4 regions of the Sporosarcina sp. FSL W7-1349 genome follow, and region 1 is predicted to be linked to each of the others. Evidence: riboswitches for the same ligand, from Rfam matches in the RefSeq annotation. Region 1 holds a riboswitch; each other region holds the start of a gene.
What was found. A riboswitch is a leader RNA that binds a small molecule or an ion and turns the genes downstream of it on or off. The one in region 1 is predicted to bind S-adenosylmethionine.

Region 1 (3,846 bases):
ACCGCGGATAATCAACATATCGTCCGTACGGCCTTTCACACGGGACATCCGAGTTGTCGTACGGCCACATTTACATTTTTCGCGAGTAATGGAAGAGATATCACCTGTACGGTAACGGATGACTGGTAACGCTTCCTTTTGAAGACTAGTAAAGACGACTTCTCCATCTTCGCCATCCGGTACTGGTTGAAGTGTGTCCGGATTAATAATTTCGATTAGGAAATGATCTTCTGCTACATGCAGCCCGTCTTGCGCTTCATGACATTCCACGGCGACGCCCGGTCCCATGATTTCACTTAGGCCATAAATATCAACTGCTTTAATATCCAATTTCTCTTCAAGAGTCGCACGCATTTCTTCAGACCAAGCTTCCGCACCGAAAATACCGTACTTCAATTCGGTCTCACGTGGGTTCATGCCCAGATCTTCCATCTTTTCAACGATACTTAAAATGTAAGATGGCGTACCACAGATCCCTCTAGGCTTCAAGTCGTTAATAAGTGTAATTTGGCGCTCTGTATTTCCTCCCGAAATCGGAACCGTCGCAACACCCAGTTCGTCAGCACCTTGATGAAGGCCCAGTCCGCCCGTAAACAATCCATATCCGTATGCGTTATGGAAGACATCCGATTTTTGACCGCCCGCCGCAACGAGTGCTCTAGCTACGATTACTCCCCAGTTTTTCAAGTCCTGTTCGGTGTAGCCGACAATTGTAGGCTTTCCACTTGTCCCGGAAGAACCATGGATACGGGTTACCTCTTCAATCGGCACAGCGAATAGTCCGTATGGATATTGGTCACGGAAATCTTTCTTGATCGTGAAAGGAAGTTTTACAATATCATCTATAGATTGAATGTCCTCTGGCTTGATACCTAGTTCATCAAATTTCTTTTTGTAAAATTCCACATTCTCATAGACACTTTTCACAGTTGACTGCAGACCGCTCAACTGCCACTCTTCCATCTGAGTGCGTGAGGCTGATTCAATTTCTGGATTATACATAATAGCCTTTCCTCCCAATTGCATAGTAGTTTAGTTGCAATTAATATAACAAATAATAAACGAATTCACGTTTATCTGTAATATAAACATTAGATTAATACATATTTTATATAAAGTCAATACTAATTTCTGATAATTCACTACTGAAAGTTGCGGTTTGGAAGCTCTTTCATTATGGTTTTGAGCTATTTTTTACTTGTTTGCAAATCCAATAGCTTTGAAAATGAATCCAAATAACCCCATCCGAAGACGAATAAAATGATAGTCCTACATACCTATTTTTCTATTAATAAGTTATACTCATATAATTATAAATGCTTTAAATAACCAAAATAAAAGAGCAATTTCGAATGGGAAATCGCTCTTTTGGTTGGTTATCAAGCTTCTTCAACTGTCGCTTTTTCGATGGCTTGTTTCAAGTCAGCAATAATATCGTCTGCCGATTCCAATCCGACAGATAGACGGATGAGTTCTTCTGTAACTCCGGAGGTAATCAGATCTTCTGCGCTCAATTGTTGATGAGTCGTCGAAGCAGGATGAATAATAAGAGATTTTGCGTCCCCCACATTGGCTACATGTGACCAGATGTTCACGTTGTCGATCACTTTCCGTCCTGCTTCACGGCCGCCCTTGATGCCGAATACAATAATAGAACCCGCACCGTGTTTTAAATACTTTTTCGCTGCCCCATAGGATGGATGATCTTCCAACCCTGTATAGGTCACCCATTCGACGGAAGGATGCTCTTGCAGGAATTCCGCTACTTTCAGTGCGTTTTCATTATGTCTCGTCACACGCAGATGAAGTGTTTCTAATCCTTGCAGGAAGTTGAATGCACTGTCCGGATCCAAGCAAGGTCCGAAATCACGCAGCAGTTGTACACGCAGTTTCGTTGCAAATGCGGCGCCTGCCGTATCGATGCCATAGCGGAGTCCGTGATAGGTTTCATCCGGTTCTGTGAATCCAGGGAATTTGCCTTTCGTCCAATCGAATTTTCCCGCATCGACCGCTACGCCGCCGATAGTCGTGCCATGACCGCCAATCCATTTTGTAGCCGAATGAATGATGACGTCCGCTCCGAATTCAGCCGGATTGCAACCGTAAGGGGAAGCAAATGTATTGTCGATCAATAGCGGAATATCATTCTCATGCGCAATGTTCGCCACCGCTTCGATATCCAAGACGTGGAGACTCGGGTTACCGATCGTTTCAGCAAACAATGCTTTCGTTTTATCGGTTATAGCCTCACGGAAGTTTTCAGGGTCAGTTGCATCGACAAATTTCACGTTAATGCCGTAGCGCGGTAATGTGACGGCGAATAGATTGTATGTTCCGCCATAGAGATTGCCTGCCGCAACAATTTCATCTCCCGCACCTGCAATATTCATAACGGAGAACGCGATGGCCGCCATCCCGGAGGATAGTGCAACCGCTGCGGAACCGCCTTCCAAAAGAGCAATCCTCTCTTCAAAGACCGATACAGTCGGGTTTGTAATACGTGTATAAATATTGCCTGCTTCTTGAAGGCCAAACAGATTTTGTGCATGCTCCGTGTCACGGAAGACATAAGAAGTCGTACGATGGATCGGCAACGCGCGGGATCCCGTTACCGGATCAGGCTTCTGACCGCCATGCAGTAAAAGTGTTTCAGGATGCAAACTTGACATAATTGATTACCTCCAAAAGTGTAGTGGTTTAGATGGAATTACAGGCACGGCAGGGTTCGGAAACAATTGATGCAATTGATTTCTGATTCTTCTCGAGCTTGCTCGAAAAGCTCTTCTAAAGATCTATGACGATATCCGCCGCAGGCTTGTTCTAAATCCAGTAGCTGTTTTAACACCTGCTAGATTTAGATAAAATAAAACCCCCTTCGCTTAAGAAGAGGGTTAGGCTTTCGCTATTCCTCCCCTTATCTTTCAGATCGTTTGCACGAATCTGTAGGAAGTAGCACCTTAACAAGTGGTTGACTTGCCGGTTGCCGGGCATCGCAGGGCCTAGTCCCTCCGCCGCTCTTGATAAGAGTTGTGTAGATTTCAGTTTTCCATCTTGTGAAACAGTATAGAGGTTGCTCGGTTTCTTTGTCAAGAGTTTGTTGGAAAATTTCTGAAACTTGTGCTTAATTAAAGATGCTATACTCTAGATATACCGATTATGGGGGAATTTTTTATGGGTATTTGGTTATTCGGAATCTTACTATGGGGATATGCCATCGGATGCTTGCATGGATCGGTTGTTGCTCAAAAGCTATCCGGAGTCAATTTGAAAGAGACTGGTGTCAAAAATGCAGGTGCCTCTAACGCCACCATCGTCTTAGGCAAGAAATTCGGCGCGCTTGTTGCTTTGATTGATATCGGGAAAGGCGTGCTGGCCGTCTGGCTCGCAGGCTGGGCTATCGAGTTTGCGGGATTATCCGCAAGCATCGGCTCCGCCTTGTTATTTCTTGCAGGTACAGCAGCGGTCATCGGGCATATCTTCCCGTTCCATATGGGATTCGATGGCGGGAAAGGGACAGCTACACTGATTGGGATTCTGCTCGCCCTTGATTGGAAATTAGGACTTATTGGTCTACTCCTTTTCATCGTAGTCACTTGCATAACGGATTTTATCGTCTTCGGAGTGATGGCGTTATACGTCGTCCTTCTTTTCACTGCTTTCTGGATCGGCGGTGTTTGGGAAGTCGGCTTGGCCGCGCTGTTGTTCCTTTTGGCTATTTGGAAGCATCTTGAAAACTTTAAACGTCTGCGAAATGGACAGGAAAACCGGGTTTCAGCCGTATTTAAAAAGAAAAAAACGGTATAGAAACCAATTCGGCCTTCCCAGACTTGATAAATCGAAATAAGT
Region 2 (3,846 bases), on a different contig from region 1:
CCAATTTAGAAGTGAATCCGCTAAGGAAGTGGTACATCGCTTGTTCCTTCGTCAATTTTGAAATCGGAGGCAATACGCCGAATGCATCCGCCGTCAAGAAGACGATGGTTTTCGGGTGGCCTGCGACAGACGGCATGACAATATTCTCGATATTCTGAATCGGGTAAGCTGCACGCGTGTTTTCCGTCAACGAGTTATCATCGTAATCCGGAATGCGTGTATCTTCGTCGATAACGACGTTTTCCAGAACTGAACCGAATTTGATCGCACCGAAGATTTCCGGCTCTTTTTCTTCGGACAAGTTGATGCATTTTGCATAGCATCCGCCTTCGATGTTGAAGACGCCATTATCGGACCAACCGTGCTCATCGTCACCGATCAGCTTGCGGTCAGCATCCGCTGAAAGTGTCGTTTTCCCTGTGCCGGAAAGGCCGAAGAATAGGGCAACATCGCCTGCTTCGCCGACGTTCGCCGAGCAGTGCATCGGAAGGACACCTTGTTCAGGAAGAAGGTAGTTCATGATGGAGAAGATGGATTTTTTCATTTCCCCAGCATATTCCGTACCACCGATCAAAACAATGCGCTTTTCAAGTGAAACGATGATGAAAGTCTCAGAATGAGTACCGTCTACAGCCGGATCTGCTTTGAATGAAGGAGCCGCCAGAATGGTGAACTGGGCTTCGTGCGTTTTCAATTCTTCTTCCGTCGGACGGATGAACAATTGGTGGACGAAGAGGTTCTGCCATGCATATTCGTTGACGACTTGGATAGCCAAGCGAGAGTCCTTATCTGCACCTGCAAATCCTTTGAAAACGAAAAGCTCATCCTTTTTGGAAAGGTGATCCAGCACTTTCGTATATAAGGAATCGAAAATTTCGGAGGAAATCGGCCGGTTCACTTTGCCCCAGTCAATTTTGTCTTTGGAAGACGCTTCCTCGACGATATACTTATCTTCCGGGGAACGTCCTGTATATTTTCCTGTCCGCGCAGTGATGGCTCCGTCTGCTGTAAGCTGAGCCTCTCCACGGGAAGTCGCCTTTTCGACCAGTTGTGGCACCGAAAGCTGGATGTTTACATTTTCTCCTGCAAGAAGATTTTTTAGTGCATCGCCAATTTTCGCTGAAATCATAATGTAAGTACCGTCCTTTGCATATAATCCCTAAATTTTTGGGTGTCCATCACAATTCACGAATAGTATAACACATTACCAATAATAATCTACACTAATTTGCAACCTCAATGAATTAGACACAATTGCCATACATTGTTGACAAGGAAGAAAAAATTTCGTAGCATAGGTATGAACGGATACTCTTATCCCGAGCTGGTGGAGGGGTCAGGCCCTATGAAACCCGGCAACCTGCAAAGACATAATCGTCTGCGAGAAGGTGCCAAACCTGGACCAAGGTAAAATTCCTTGAACGATAAGAGTGAAAGGTGCTTTTCGAAATCATGCCTTTCCTCATGTTTTTACGTGAGTGAAGGGCTTTTTTTATTAGATTGCCCTTTATCCCTCGTGTTAAAGCTCGAAATGGCTTAAAGTTTGTACTTCATTCTGGACAAACTTAACATGGGACTTATGAGTACCGTATCAATCTCGTAGGATATAGGAGGAAATTGTATGTCAAACCGTAAATTGTTCACGTCAGAATCTGTAACCGAGGGCCATCCGGATAAAATGTGCGATCAGATTTCGGACGCTATCCTCGACGCCATCTTAAAGGAAGATGCGAATGCACGGGTGGCTTGCGAAACAACAATCACGACCGGGCTAGTCTTGGTCACAGGTGAAATTACGACAACTACGTATGTGGATATTCCGAAAGTGGTACGGGAAACGGTGAAGGGAATCGGATATACACGCGCGAAATTCGGATTCGACTGGGAAACATCGGCGGTTCTCACTTCCATCGATGAGCAATCTCCTGAAATTGCAGCAGGAGTTGACCAAGCATTGGAAGCACGGGAAGGGACGATGACGGACGAAGAGTTAGAAGCAATTGGGGCAGGAGACCAAGGTCTCATGTTCGGATTTGCTTGTAATGAAACACCGGAATTAATGCCTTTGCCGATCAGTTTGGCACATAAATTGTCACGTCGCCTGTCCGAAGTGCGCAAAGAGGAAATCCTCCCTTATTTGCGTCCGGACGGAAAAACACAAGTGACAGTGGAATACGATGAGGAGAATAAACCGGTACGGATCGACACGATCGTCATCTCGACGCAGCATCATCCAGAAGTGACCATTGAGCAGATCACCCGGGATATGAAAGAAGTCGTCATCGGTGCGGTCGTTCCGGAAGAGTTGTTGGATGAAGACACAAAATATTTCATTAATCCATCCGGAAGATTTGTCATCGGGGGCCCTCAAGGGGATGCGGGTCTGACAGGCCGAAAAATCATCGTCGATACATACGGCGGCTATGCGCGGCACGGCGGCGGTGCGTTTTCAGGGAAAGACGCGACGAAAGTTGACCGCTCTGCCTCCTATGCGGCACGGTATGTAGCGAAAAACATTGTGGCGGCAGATTTGGCGGATCGTTGTGAAGTACAACTGGCTTACGCAATCGGAGTGGCTAAACCGGTCTCGATCAATGTTGATACATTTGGCACCGGTAAAATTGAAGAGAGCAAATTAGTGGACTTGGTACGAGAGTTGTTCGACCTGCGTCCGGCCGGCATTATTAAAATGCTCGACCTGCGCCGCCCAATTTATCAGCAAACGGCGGCATACGGACATTTCGGACGTACCGATATCGAATTGCCATGGGAACAGACGGATAAAGCGAATGCGCTCAGGGAGTTGGCGGAGCGCGTGATTGGATGATTGAATGATTAAAGGAAGGGCGCCCGAAAATGGCGGCCTTCCTTTTGGATTTTGCGAAGCGCTGATACTGTACTCTCACGCTATAACTCTCATCAATCTTTGATGTATTGAGTCAAGTGCTGATAACCCGCGCCATATGCTGATATTTTGCTCCAATGACTGATACTTCATTTCAAACGCTGATACATTGCATCAACAGCCGATACTTAGATCCACTTGCTGATAGTTTGTGCCAAGCGCTGTTATCTTACACCGAACCCTGATACCTCAATCCAAGCGCCAAACTTTATCTTTTCAATTGCCCTCAGCTTCATTCCACCCAATCAGTTTTGCAAACTCTTATAATACTGCCCTTTCTCCGCGTATTCCCGGACGATGCGTTCCATATCTTTTTTATCGTCGTCGTTTAGTTCACGCACGACTTTAGCGGGGGAGCCCATGACCAATGTGTGGGGCGGCACTTTTTTACCCGGAGGGACTAAACTGCCTGCCCCGACAAATGCGCCTTCTCCGATTTCCGCTCCATCCAACACGATGGCGCCCATCCCAACGAGCGCTCCTTTGCGGATTGTGCAGCTATGTAGTGTCACTTGGTGGCCGATCGACACTTCGTCTTCCAGCACCAATGGACGATTGGGGCTTTGATGGAGGCAGCAGAGGTCTTGGATGTTGACCTTGCTCCCGATAATGGTCGGGGAGACATCCCCGCGGATGACGGTGTTGAACCAGATGGAGGATTCTGGACCGATTGTCACGTCTCCCGTAATAGTTGTATACTCTGCAATGTAAACGGACGGATCGATTTTAGGGGTCTTGTCTTTATATGGATAAATCATTTCGTTCTCCCTCTTCCTCTAGTGGTGTATAATTATCCTAACAAAGTTCGGGTTTTTATTGAACTGAAAACGGTAAAAATAAGAGTAGACGATGGATAGATGAGGAGGTTGCTCATGTGGAAATGGGAAGCGGACGGACAGCCTAAGGCGGTCGCAGTCATCGTTCACAGTGCGTATGAACAT
Region 3 (3,846 bases), 2.5 Mb from region 1:
GACAACAGGATGCAGATGGATGAAGGGTCGCAGGATATTGGCGCTGTCGTCGCCTTCAACGAAGATAAGCTTGCCGACGCTCAGTAACAGCAAAAATTAGACCAACTCCAGCAACAAATTGATGAATTGAAACAAGGGAATGGGGCACAGGAAGATTCCATCGACACGCTGAATAAACTATTGGAAACGTTGATCGATCGTTTGGGGAAAGAGGAAGGGGTCAATTGAAAAAAGCAAGCCGGACTCATAGAAATTGTCCGGCCTGCCGAAAACAAGCACATGCTAATGGATACTCTTTGATCACTTATGAAAACAAACCGAGTTTCTCAATCCGGGATATGGCTTCCCTGATTCTGTCTTCACTTTCCAATAAACCGACACGGACATAGCCTTCTCCGTGCTCCCCGAACCCATTGCCCGGCGAGACGGCGACATCAGCTTTGGAAAGAAGAAGATCTGCGAATTGCTCACTTGTGTAGCCTTCCGGAATCGGCAACCAGCCGAAGAACGAGCCTGTCGGCGGTGTAACATCCCATCCGATCCGCCGGCATTCTGCAACGAGGACATCTCGTCGGCTTTCATAGAGTGCCACCAGATCGTCTACACATTGCTGGCTTTCCGTCAATGCTGTGATAGCAGCCCGTTGGACGGCAGGGAAAACGCTCGTGAATAAATGATCTTGCAATAAGTTGATCGCTTCCACGATTTCCGCATTCCCAATTGCAAATCCGACTCTCCAGCCTGCCATATTGTACATTTTGGATAGCGAAAGCATCTCGATGCCGACGTCTTTCGCTCCTTCTGCCTGCAGGTAGCTGATCGGTTTCTTTCCGTCAAACCCGATGGAACCGTAGGCAAAATCATTCAACACGTAAATGTCATGTTCCTTGGCAAATGCGACCGTTTCCTCAAAAAACGGGAGGGTGGCAGTCACGCCTGTCGGGTTGCTCGGGTAGTTCAAATACATCAATTTCGCTTCTTGTTTTTGACGGTCGGACAAGTTGCTGAAATCCGGGAAGAAGCCGTTTTTTTCGAGAAGCGGCATCGTTTCATAGCGAATGCCCGCCAAGCTCACACCCGACAGATAGTCCGGGTAGCCTGGGTCGGGAAGGAGCAATAATTCCCCTTCATTCATGATGGCAAGCGGTAATTCGACCACTCCGATTTTTGTTCCCCCGAGGACAGCCACTTCGGTTTCCGGGTCGACTGACACATCGAACTCCCGCTTGTAAAAGTCGGCCGCCGCCTGACGGAGTTCCTTCGTTCCCCGGAATGGGGAATAGCCGTGAGTCGCCGGATCTTCCGCCGCTTCCTGCAACGCTTTGACAATATGGGGAGGGGTTGGCTGGTCGGGGTTGCCGCGGCCTAGATTAATAACGTCCCGGCCTTCCGCCTGTGCTGCCTCGACTTTCCCAATTAATTCGGTAAAAAAATGCGGGGGTAATGCTTTCAATCGATTTGAAATCGCCATTCTTTTTCCTCTTTTCTCATTCATTCTATTGAATAGTATACATACAATACGAGACCGCCTGCAATCACATAGAATAATGTCAAAATAACTTGACTCTTTTTTAAAATGGGCTTATGATAAGCCTTGGGTTTCTAAATAAATAACAACTCTTATCCAGAGCGACCGAGGGAAAGGCCCGATGACGTCCAGCAACCCCTTGCAATCAAGGAAGGTGCCAAGTCCTACAGAGTGTAATTTCATTCTGAGAGATAAGCTGATATAGTTCAGTGCTTCTTTCGTTGATGAAATGGAAGAAGTTTTTTATTTTTATTTTTATTCAACGAGTGTTGAATAATAATATAGCCTCCGGCGGATGTCGCAGATTTCGAGCCTCGATTCAAAATCTGAACACAATTACGCCAAGGCGTAATTGATTTGCAGAAAGAGGAGAGCCACATGATCCGGATTGAAAATCTGACAAAAGAATATAGGACGAAGGCTGGCATTGTAAAAGGCGTGGATGATGTCTCCCTCGACATCAATACAGGCGAGATATTCGGCATCGTCGGTTATTCAGGAGCGGGAAAGAGCTCATTACTCCGCTGCATGAATCTGTTAGAAAAACCGACTAAAGGGACCATTTTAGTTAATGATGTAAACTTGGTGAAGCTGAAAGGGAAGAAATTGCGGCAAGCCCGACTAAAAATCGGAATGATCTTCCAGCATTTCTACCTCATCAGCCAGAAGACGGTCTATGAAAATATTGCCTTTGCACTGCAAGCGGCCAAAACTCCGGGAAACCAAGTGGAGGCACGGGTCACCGAATTGCTTGAGATGGTCGGCTTGGCGGATAAACGGGACGTCTATCCCGCTCAGCTAAGCGGCGGACAGAAACAGCGGGTCGGCATTGCCCGAGCGCTCGCTAATAATCCATCCGTATTGCTTTGCGACGAAGCGACATCTGCGCTGGACCCGAACACGACGACATCGATTTTGCGGTTGCTGAAAAAAATCAATCGGGAATTGGGCATCACGATCGTATTGATTACTCATGAAATGAATGTCGTGAAGGAAATTTGCGATCGGATGGCGATTATGCAGGACGGAAAAGTGATCGAAGAAGGACAAGTGTATGACATTTTCTCCGATCCAAAACAGCCGTTGACGAAAGAGTTCATCAGCAGTGTGGTTTCATTTGACGTGCCGCAAGCGATTTTGGAGACATGCACCGGGACATTGGTCAAGGTGAAATTCAAAGGGGACGTCGCCGTGAAGAGCGTCATTTCCGATACGATGCAACATTTCCATGTCAAAGGGAACTTCCTGCACGGCTCTATTGAGTATATTCAAGAAATGCCGCTCGGCACTTTCCTCATGGAGTTGCAGGGTGAACCGAATGAAATCCAGAAAGCGATCGACTTTATGGTCGGACAAGAGGCAAACGTGGAGGTGCTGGAGAAATGATTGATGTGCCACATATCATCGAGATGATGCCCGATATTACGAAAGCATTTGGCGAAACGCTCTATATGATCGGTATTTCGCTGGCCATCGCGGTTATCATCGGGCTTCCTTTGGGTGTTCTGCTCTTCGTCACAGACAAAGGTTTATTCCTTGAAAACCGGCTGATCAATTCCACTTTCGGTTTTGTCGTCAATATGGTGCGGTCAATCCCGTTCATTATATTGCTCGTGGCATTGATTCCATTAACTCAATTGATTGTCGGGAAAATCATCGGCCCGGGCGCGGCTAGTGTCTCCCTTTCGGCAGCGGCCATCCCGTTTTTCGCACGGATTGTCGAAACGTCCATGCGGGAAATCGACAAAGGGGTCATCGAGGCAGCGATCGCTATGGGGGCTTCCCCTTGGATGATCATCCGGAATGTTCTTTTGCCTGAAGCAAAGTCGAGCATTGTCCAAGGGATTACGTTGACAGTCATCAGTCTCGTTGCCTATTCCGCCATGGCGGGATTTGTCGGTGGAGGAGGGATCGGGGACTTGGCGATCCGGTTCGGGTATTACCGATATGACGATTCCATCATGATCGTAACAGTCGCCATACTCATCATATTAGTGCAGTTGATCCAATTTACGGGAGATCGGGTTTCAAAAGCTATAGATAAACGATAATTAGGGAGAGAAGAAGATGAAAAAGTTTTTATTGACTCTATTTGCCGTTGTGCTGGCAGCGGCTCTTGCTGCTTGTGGCGGGAAAGAGAAAGCGGAAAATGCAGATGATTCAGCAGCAACAGAAGAAAGCAAAACATTGACATTCGGTGCTACGGCAGGTCCATATAGTGATATGTTGAAAAAAGCAATCATTCCGGGCCTTGAAGAAAAAGGCTATAAAGTGGAAGTTACAGAATTCAGTGACTATATCCAGCCGAACAATGCGTT
Region 4 (3,846 bases), on a different contig from region 1:
GCTGCGTGCCATCGAAACAACGTCTTCTTTCGTTTCGCGCATCCCGACGATGACACCCGAGCAAGGGGAGATGCCCGCGTTTTTTGCCAGGCCGACCGTATTTACCCGATCATCGTATGTATGCGAAGTCGTGATGTTCTCATGATGATTGGCGGATGTGTTCAAATTGTGATTGTATCGGTCGACGCCAGCTTCTTTCAGCCGTACCGCCTGCTCCGGCTTTAGGATGCCGAGGCATGCGCAGATCGTCATGTCTTGATGTCTTGACTTGATTTCCTTTACGGAATCAATGACAATTTCCAATTCGCTGTTAACCGGCCCGCGTCCGCTCGCCACGATGCAGTATGTGCCCGCGTTGACTGCAGCTGCGCGCTCGGCGCCCGCCACGATCTCTTCCTGTTTCATCATGGCGTATTTCTCAACAGGTGCCTTGGACACGATGGACTGCGCACAATAGCCGCAGTTTTCCGGGCAGAGACCGGATTTCGTATTGATGATCATGTTCAGCTTCACTTTATTCCCGAAGTGATGTTTGCGAATTTGGTACGCTCCGTGCAGAAGCGGCAATAAATCCTCATCTGGACTGTCTAGGATGGCCAGCGCCTCTTCGTCCGTCAATTGGTAGCCCTTCAGCACTTGTTCGGCCAACTTGTTATAATCCCTCATTTATCCATGCCTCACTTTCAATATCTTATACATGCGATGACCGAAAATCCCAGCCAAAACCGCAAGCAAGATGTCTTTTGGCAGCGGCGGCATCATCCAAATCCAAGCTACTTTATACGTAAACGCATCTGGGGCCGCTGCCCAGAACTTATACGCAAAATACAACCAGTTCGTGCCTAGGACGTAGTTGACCACCATCGCGGCAAGAGCAGCTACGATGTACCTTTGCAATTTCCCGTTTTTCTCTACGATTTCCCCTGCTACATACGCTGTTAAGATGAAGGACACGACAAATCCAAATGTCGGATTTAAGATAAACCCGAATCCGCCTTGGAATTTCGAAAATACCGGTGCCCCTGCGAGTCCGATACACATATAGACCGTCATCGCAATTGCGCCAATCCGACTTCCAAGTAGAAGCCCGGCGAGAATCGCAAAGAACGTCTGCAAAGTGATCGGCACTCCACCGATAACAAGAAACGGTACAAACGACGTAATATTGGCACCGATCATCATCAGTGCGGCAAACATCCCACTATACACAAGCGTCAAGGCACTTATGCCACTTTTCGACTTCACTGTTGCTGTCCCCACTTCCCACACCCCCCCGCGTTCAGTTATCTTTATCAGAATAAAATATAACTCATTTTGTGTCAATGTAATATTAAATATAGTTAACACATAGAGTGTCTTAAAAGTGGCCTGATCGTAAACATGCCTGATTAGAAAGCTAGCCCCGAGCCAAGATTTAATAATTTCCTGACAAAAAAAAAAAAACGGATGGCTTATCGCCACCCGTCAGTTTTTTCCTCCTTCATTTTTCGGGAAAAGGAAAAACGAAATGCCCCCGCTCACGATCATTGCTCCAATGGTAATGAATACACGAGATGTCGGCGGGACTTCCTGATAATTTTTACTCAACATCATCCAGCTGAACCCGCCGACAACGAACATAATCGGGATGATAAATTTCAAAGCTCTCAATCATTTCACCCTCTGCTTGCTTTGTTCTGATGCTTTCTATAATACCACACTCCTGGAACAGAATTCGCTTTTGGTAAAACAGACCCTACTCCTCCTAATCCGATACATTACTCGGGATTTTCAGAAAAGACTTGACGTCAGGGCTTTTTAACGATACGATGTTTTCAACAATTCAAATAAAATAATGATTCTTATCAAGAGAAGCTGAGGGAACTGGCCCGGGGAAGCTTCAGCAACCAGCCGGGCGGCAAGGTGCTACCTCCAGCAGGCCTCAATCGCCTGGAAGATAAGAAGGAGTGAATATACACGTCTAAAGCCTTCTTTCTGAATGAAGGCTTTTTTTACTTTAATTAAGAAAGGGAGAACAAAATCCATGTCATTGCTAGATAAATTGAAAACCGATGTGCTGACCGCTGATGGTGCCATCGGGACTCTACTTTATTCGTATGGAATCGACTTTTGCTATGAAGAATTGAATGTTGAAAAGCCTGAAATTATTGAAAAGATCCACCAAGATTATATCCAGGCGGGAGCAGACGTCATTCAGACGAACACTTACAGCGCGAACGCTCTGAAACTGGCACGCTATGGCATGGAAGACCGGGTGAAAGAGTTCAATGAGGCAGCCATCCAGATTGCGAAGAAAGCGGCGGCTCCCGGCGGACAGTTTGTGCTCGGTACGATTGGGGGCATTCGCGGCATCCGGAAAAGCGATGCTACCTTGCAAGAAATCCAGTCGATCGTCCAGCAACAGGCGCAACATTTGCTGATGGGAGATCCAGATGGAATTTTGCTCGAAACATATTACGATTTTGAGGAATTATCCGCTGTCGTCCAGTTGCTTCGCACTATGACCGACACCCCGATCATCGCCCAAGTATCGATGGATGAACCGGGCGTGTTGCAAAACGGTCTTTCCTTGAATGAAGCACTTCATCGATTGGAGGCGCTCGGTGCGGATGTAGTCGGCGTCAACTGTCGTCTCGGCCCGTTCCATACAAACCAAGCATTTGAAGAAGTCACTTTGCCGGAGAAGGCATTTTTATCCGCCTACCCGAATGCGAGCCTTCTTGACGTAGAAGATGGCCGGATCGTCTATGTATCCGAAGCGGATTATTTCGGCCGGGCCGCCCTGTCCCTTCGCAATGAAGGGGTCCGTTTGATCGGCGGCTGCTGCGGTACGACACCGAAGCATATTGAAGCGGCGAAAAAACAGCTCGCCGGACTGGCGCCAGTCGTGGCGAAAGAAGTGAAACAGCAGAAACCGGTCGTCATCCGGGAAGCAAAACCGGCTGTCAACGAACCGATCCACGAAAAAGTGAAGCGGGAGCGGTCTGTCATCGTCGAACTCGACACGCCGCGGACACTAGAAATTGAAAAATTCGTCGAAGGTGCCAACTTGCTGAACGAAGCAGGTGTCGATGCCATCACAATGGCCGATAACTCGCTCGCCTCGCCGCGGATCAGCAATGTTGCAATGGGCGCAATCTTGAAACAACAGTACAACATCCGGCCGCTCATCCATATTACATGCCGTGACCGTAACCTGATCGGCTTACAATCACATTTGATGGGGCTGGATGCGCTCGATATCCAAGATATTCTAGCCGTTACGGGAGACCCGACGAAAGTGGGCGACTTCCCGGGTGCAACCAATGTCTACGACGTCAACAGTATGGAATTAACACAACTGATCAAGCAGTTGAATGAAGGGATTTCCTTCTCCGGCAAACCGCTGAAGAAGAAAGCATCCTTCTCGGTCGCAGCCGCCTTCAACCCGAATGTCCGGGTGGTAGAGCGTGCCGTCAAGCGGTTGGAGAAGAAAATTGAAAGCGGCGCAGATTATTTCATCAGCCAGCCGGTTTATTCAAAAGAGAAGATTGAGGAAATCTACGAAGCGACGAAACATCTTGATACACCGATTTTCATCGGCATCATGCCGTTGACGAATATCCGAAACGCGGAATTCCTGCATAATGAAGTGCCAGGCATCAAATTATCGGACGAAGTATTGGAACGGATGCGCGCTTGCGGAGACGACCGTCAGAAATCGACAGAGGAAGGTATTCAAATCGCCAAGGAACTGGTCGATACAGCGGCCCGGTTATTCAACGGCATCTATATCATCACGCCTTTCCTTCGTTACGATATGTCTTTGGAATTGATTCAACACATTAAAGAACTAGATGCAAAGAA

Region 2: it holds a riboswitch for S-adenosylmethionine, as region 1 does, so the genes downstream of both, metK (methionine adenosyltransferase) here and MKY41_RS12730 (O-acetylhomoserine aminocarboxypropyltransferase/cysteine synthase family protein) in region 1, are expected to answer to the same signal.
Region 3: it holds a riboswitch for S-adenosylmethionine, as region 1 does, so the genes downstream of both, MKY41_RS00525 (methionine ABC transporter ATP-binding protein) here and MKY41_RS12730 (O-acetylhomoserine aminocarboxypropyltransferase/cysteine synthase family protein) in region 1, are expected to answer to the same signal.
Region 4: it holds a riboswitch for S-adenosylmethionine, as region 1 does, so the genes downstream of both, MKY41_RS17045 (bifunctional homocysteine S-methyltransferase/methylenetetrahydrofolate reductase) here and MKY41_RS12730 (O-acetylhomoserine aminocarboxypropyltransferase/cysteine synthase family protein) in region 1, are expected to answer to the same signal.

Annotation. Positions count from the first base shown of each region.
Region 1 is NZ_JBBOOK010000001.1:2,578,881-2,582,726, forward strand. Features, by position in the region: gene MKY41_RS12725 (phenylacetate--CoA ligase family protein) at 1-1,002, opposite strand, end outside; gene MKY41_RS12730 (O-acetylhomoserine aminocarboxypropyltransferase/cysteine synthase family protein) at 1,380-2,669, opposite strand; SAM riboswitch class I at 2,912-3,027, opposite strand; gene MKY41_RS12735 (glycerol-3-phosphate acyltransferase) at 3,172-3,804, shown strand.
Region 2 is NZ_JBBOOK010000003.1:306,068-309,913, forward strand. Features, by position in the region: gene pckA (phosphoenolpyruvate carboxykinase (ATP)) at 1-1,129, opposite strand, end outside; SAM riboswitch class I at 1,312-1,431, shown strand; gene metK (methionine adenosyltransferase) at 1,622-2,827, shown strand; gene MKY41_RS20105 (gamma carbonic anhydrase) at 3,151-3,663, opposite strand; gene MKY41_RS20110 (alpha/beta hydrolase) at 3,778-3,846, shown strand, end outside.
Region 3 is NZ_JBBOOK010000001.1:95,400-99,245, forward strand. Features, by position in the region: gene MKY41_RS00515 (hypothetical protein) at 1-93, opposite strand, end outside; gene MKY41_RS00520 (pyridoxal phosphate-dependent aminotransferase) at 305-1,471, opposite strand; SAM riboswitch class I at 1,618-1,726, shown strand; gene MKY41_RS00525 (methionine ABC transporter ATP-binding protein) at 1,907-2,914, shown strand; gene MKY41_RS00530 (methionine ABC transporter permease) at 2,911-3,579, shown strand; gene MKY41_RS00535 (MetQ/NlpA family ABC transporter substrate-binding protein) at 3,596-3,846, shown strand, end outside.
Region 4 is NZ_JBBOOK010000002.1:618,350-622,195, forward strand. Features, by position in the region: gene bioB (biotin synthase BioB) at 1-666, opposite strand, end outside; gene MKY41_RS17035 (biotin transporter BioY) at 667-1,260, opposite strand; gene MKY41_RS17040 (histidine kinase) at 1,465-1,650, opposite strand; SAM riboswitch class I at 1,839-1,943, shown strand; gene MKY41_RS17045 (bifunctional homocysteine S-methyltransferase/methylenetetrahydrofolate reductase) at 2,024-3,846, shown strand, end outside.